DNA from 2 places in the Virgibacillus salinus genome. Region 1 is predicted to be linked to the other one. Evidence: riboswitches for the same ligand, from Rfam matches in the RefSeq annotation. Region 1 holds a riboswitch; the other holds the start of a gene.
The links. Region 1 has a riboswitch for thiamine pyrophosphate ahead of tenA (thiaminase II). Riboswitches for the same ligand answer to the same signal wherever they lie in the genome.

Region 2: linked by a shared signal. The riboswitch ahead of BLS02_RS11980 (ABC transporter substrate-binding protein) and the one ahead of tenA (thiaminase II) in region 1 are both predicted to bind thiamine pyrophosphate.

What each region holds. Positions count from the first base shown of each region.
Region 1 covers NZ_FNKD01000004.1:101,906-104,113, forward strand. The annotation lists gene thiD (bifunctional hydroxymethylpyrimidine kinase/phosphomethylpyrimidine kinase) at 1-344, opposite strand, end outside; gene tenA (thiaminase II) at 341-1,030, opposite strand; TPP riboswitch at 1,095-1,198, opposite strand; gene thiW (energy coupling factor transporter S component ThiW) at 1,200-1,691, opposite strand; TPP riboswitch at 1,779-1,894, opposite strand; gene BLS02_RS16125 (DUF1801 domain-containing protein) at 1,985-2,208, opposite strand, start outside.
Region 2 covers NZ_FNKD01000003.1:24,339-26,546, forward strand. The annotation lists gene BLS02_RS11970 (hypothetical protein) at 1-288, opposite strand, end outside; gene mscL (large-conductance mechanosensitive channel protein MscL) at 440-889, shown strand; TPP riboswitch at 937-1,047, shown strand; gene BLS02_RS11980 (ABC transporter substrate-binding protein) at 1,177-2,163, shown strand; gene BLS02_RS11985 (thiamine-binding protein) at 2,174-2,208, shown strand, end outside.

The DNA of each region.
Region 1 (2,208 bases):
GGATCTCCACTTGTTGCGACCATCACCGGGTCCATAACATAAGTGATGTTTAAACCGATAATCTTTTGAGCAATAGCCTGCATCATGTCAACGTTGGCGATCATTCCAGTCTTAAATGCCTGAAAGGGGATATCGGTCATAACAGAATCCAATTGTTGTTCAATCATTTCAACAGGGAGATGGTGCACATTCTGGACACCTGTTGTATTTTGGGCAACAACGGATGTAATGACAGACATACCGTAAGTCTTCAGTTCCTGGAAGGTTTTTAAGTCTGCTTGTATTCCGGCTCCACCACTGGGGTCAGTGCCAGCGATTGTAAGTGCGCATGGAATGCTTTTCATCGGCCAATCACCAACTCTTTCATTGGCCAATCTTCACAAGTATAGGCCATTTCCCAAAAAGCCAGCTCTAATTGGCAGCTTTTACGGAATGCTTCTTTTATCTTTTTTTGTTCATCCCGTGAAGTATTTTCAGCAAATTCATCCAAGCGGTTTCGCATTTCCATCACTATTTTGCCAAATCGTTCATCAGCATAAAAGCTGATCCATGGATAAAATGGATGATGCTTTTCTGGTTTATATTTGTTCATTAACGCATAGCCTATTTCCAAATATGTCCACGGGCAAGGGAGCAGTGCACCAATGGTTTCAGCTAAACTGCCAATTTGCGCGTGATACATCATATGCTTAATGTAATGATCAGCAGTTGGTGGAAGCGGGTGACCTTGGAGCTCCTCGTAGCCAACCCCTATATAGTCGCAAAAGTTATGATGTGGGTGGCTTTCACTATTTAAAACAAATTGGATTTGTTCCCCAAAGAAGCGGATGTCCTCGCGCTTATTGGATTTGGAGAGAGCAATTCCATAAATTCGCATAAATGCATTCAAATACTCAAAATCTGCTTTAATATAATGCGCAATTGATTCGTTGGGAACATCTTTTTTTCCAATACCATCGACAAATGGGTGATTAAATATTGCTTGAAAAATATCTTGGTTCTCATCTCTTAATTGTTGTGTGAATGACATAACAAAGCCTCCAATGATTTAGGAAGCTACTAGGGGATAAAAGTAGATTACTAGAGGTACAGAATGCGGCCCTCAACCACTTCCCTGCGCAGGCATTATCCAGATCAGGTTCCAAGGGACAAGGAATATTTCCGTTTCTCAGCCAGTACAGCGCCCCTAGTAGTTTTTCCTATATTTTATTTTGAACTAGTCTTTCCTGATTAACACGTGAAATAACAAACCAGCCTATCAATGCTCCAGTAACACTGCTAATAAGAAACGACGGTATAAAGAACAAAGCACCAGCTGAACTACCCATCAATAGCTTTGCAAATGGAACAGCAAAAAGTGCTCCGATGATTCCGGTACCAATTGCCTCTCCCACAGCAGCTATGGCTTTTTTATGAGTCTTCTGAAACAAGTATCCAGCTAGAAATGCTCCAATCATGCCGCCGGGAAACGCCAGTAATGTACCAAGTCCAAGCATGTTACGGAGCAGTCCAATCATAAATGCAATACCGACTGCTGGACCAGGCCCAAGTGTTACTGCGGCCATGACATTGACGGCATGCTGGACAGGATAGGCTTTTGCCACGCCTGCTGGAAACCAAAGTAACTGTGCACCCAATGTACCTATTGCCACAAAGACTGCCATTGTCGTAAGTAATCGAGTTCGGTTCAATCAAATCCTCCTTTCCGTGAAAGGGGCTCGTACGAAAAAAGCCAGATCCATTAATGGACCTGGCTTGAAATAGCTGATATAAATAAGTATATCGTCAGTCTACTTCCCTCCGCTGGTATTAACCAGATCAGGTCCGTAAGAGTCAGAAAGCTTATACGTGCTTTCCTCTCAGCCCTCGATTTTGGGCACCCCTAGTAGTAATTATTAAAATATTAAGTTTTCAATTTAAGGATAACAAAAGAAATCACTTTTGTCATGGTTTATTTCAGGTTCATGATGATAGTAAAGAAAAGTCATGTTTCCATTTCAATGGCTTCCTGAATTAAAGCAGAAAATTTTCTGGGTTGTATATCATCGAGTTGCTTAACTCTGATATGACGCATTTTTTTGCCAGTTCCTTCAAGCAGGTTATCCTTATCCTTAAGTGAGGCACCGAAGTAGAAACCCAGATTAACATGATTCTGTGCAGTCTGAAGATAGCATACAAGACCATTCTCTAGATAACATGGCTTTCCCC
Region 2 (2,208 bases), on a different contig from region 1:
AATCGAGAAGGATTGGTTGTCTGTATCATCATCTGGTGCATCAATACGTTTGGTTGTATGTGTAATCCAATTACGAACTTCTATTATTGCACCAAGTTGTTCCTGTTTAGGCAGTAATTTAAAGTGCAGCGCATGGCGCTTCCTAGTGTAAACGTAATTGTTCATCAGTGAATTGTGAAAACCTTTATACATGAAACGACTGCTACAAATTATCGAGAAGACTATTCCCAAATAAAAGTACATCGGAGACATTTCACCAAGCAATTCGTATAATAACTCTAACAGCATCTGTATTCACCCCCTTCAATAGCGTGTTAACTTAAGTACGGTTTTAGACTAGTATTTGTTTCACTTTTTTTGAAACAAACTGATAAAAGTGCTAAACATCCGTTATCATACATAAAAATTAGAACAAGCCTAACAAAAAGGGTGAGTACTTTTGTGGTCAGATTTTAAAACATTCGCATTAAAAGGAAACGTCCTGGACTTGGCTGTTGCTGTTATTATCGGAACAGCCTTTGGAAAAATAGTAACGTCACTTGTTGAAAATATTATGATGCCACTAGCAGGGATCTTAGTAAGTGGTGTTGACTTCACAAATTTAAAGTATACGGTCAGAAAAGCAGATGTATTGTATGGCGAGTTCATCCAGTCGGTATTTGACTTTATTGTTATTGCGGTGTCCATCTTCATTTTAATTCGCATCCTAGCAAAGTTTAAAGGTGAAAAGGAGTCAGAAAAAGAATCGAAGCCTGATGAAAAAGCTGAATTGCTCAAAGAGATACGTGACCTTTTGAAGAAAGAGGATAAGCTAATGCCTAAACAGAAAAAGAAAATTAATATTAATATTTCATCACAGTCAAAGAAGTCAAAGAATAATAAAACTTGAAAAATACATGAAGCTGTGGCATAGTGAATTTGATAGATTAATTGAATAATAAGTTGTAGGGGGACCAGTGTATGCTGGTTGAGATTGCATCCGATAGATGCTGACCCTTGGAACCTGATTTGGTTGAGACCAGCGTAGGGAACAAAGTAAAACAATAGTAATATTGTTCGAATGCGCTCAGGGACTAACCTGGCGTTATTTTTTTGTGCTTTTAAGGAAAATTCCTTTCGTTTCCAATGCCAATCATACTTCCAGAAGTGAACAAAAAAGAGAAAGGGAGATGGAAAATGAAAAAATGGTTGTTCGTAGTATTAATAGCCGTTTTACTAACAGCATGTAATAACGATGCAGGAGAAACTGACGATAAAAGTCAGGAGACAGAACAAGCTAAAGTAGTGCTCGATTGGACCCCCAATACGAATCACACAGGGCTATATGTTGCCCAGGAAAAAGGATATTTTGCTGATGAGGGGTTAGAAGTAGAAATTATGATGCCAGGTGAGGCGGGGTCTGACCAGCTTGTAGCATCAGGTAAAGCTGACTTCGGTGTCAGTGCGCAGGAAGCTGTTACAGAAGCACGTATTCAGGATATTCCAATCGTATCGATTGCAGCGGTTATCCAGCATAATACATCCGGGTTCGCTTCACCAAAAGACAAACAAATTACATCACCAAAAGATTTTGAAGGAAAAACCTATGGCGGGTGGGGTGCCCCGGTTGAAAAAGCGGTTCTTTCATCACTTATGAAGCAGGAAAATGCCGATGTTGAAAAGTTAAATATTGTCAATATGGGCAATACAGATTTCTTCACAGCGGTGAAGCGGGATATTGATTTTGCGTGGATTTACTATGGCTGGACTGGAGTCGAAGCAGAAATGCGCGGAGAGGAATTAAATATGATTTATTTAACCGATTACTCCAAAAAGCTAGATTACTATACGCCTGTCCTTACAACGAACGAAAAAATGATCGCTGACAATCCAGAAAGGGCTGAAAAATTTTTAGCGGCGGTTTCAAAAGGATATAACTTTGCAATAGATAATCCAAGTGAAGCAGCAGAAATCCTCAGCGGGGCTGTTCCAGATCTTGACCCGGAACTTGTTAAGAAAAGTCAGGAATGGTTATCACCGAAATATCAGGATGACGCAGCACAGTGGGGAGTTCAGAAGCAAGAAGTTTGGGAGAATTATTCCAGTTGGATGTATGATAACGGACTTCTTGAAGAAGAATTGAAAGCTGAAGATGCATTTAACAACGAATTTTTGCCAGAATAGGAGTGGGAATATGAACAATTCATTAGTAAGTATTCAAATTATCCC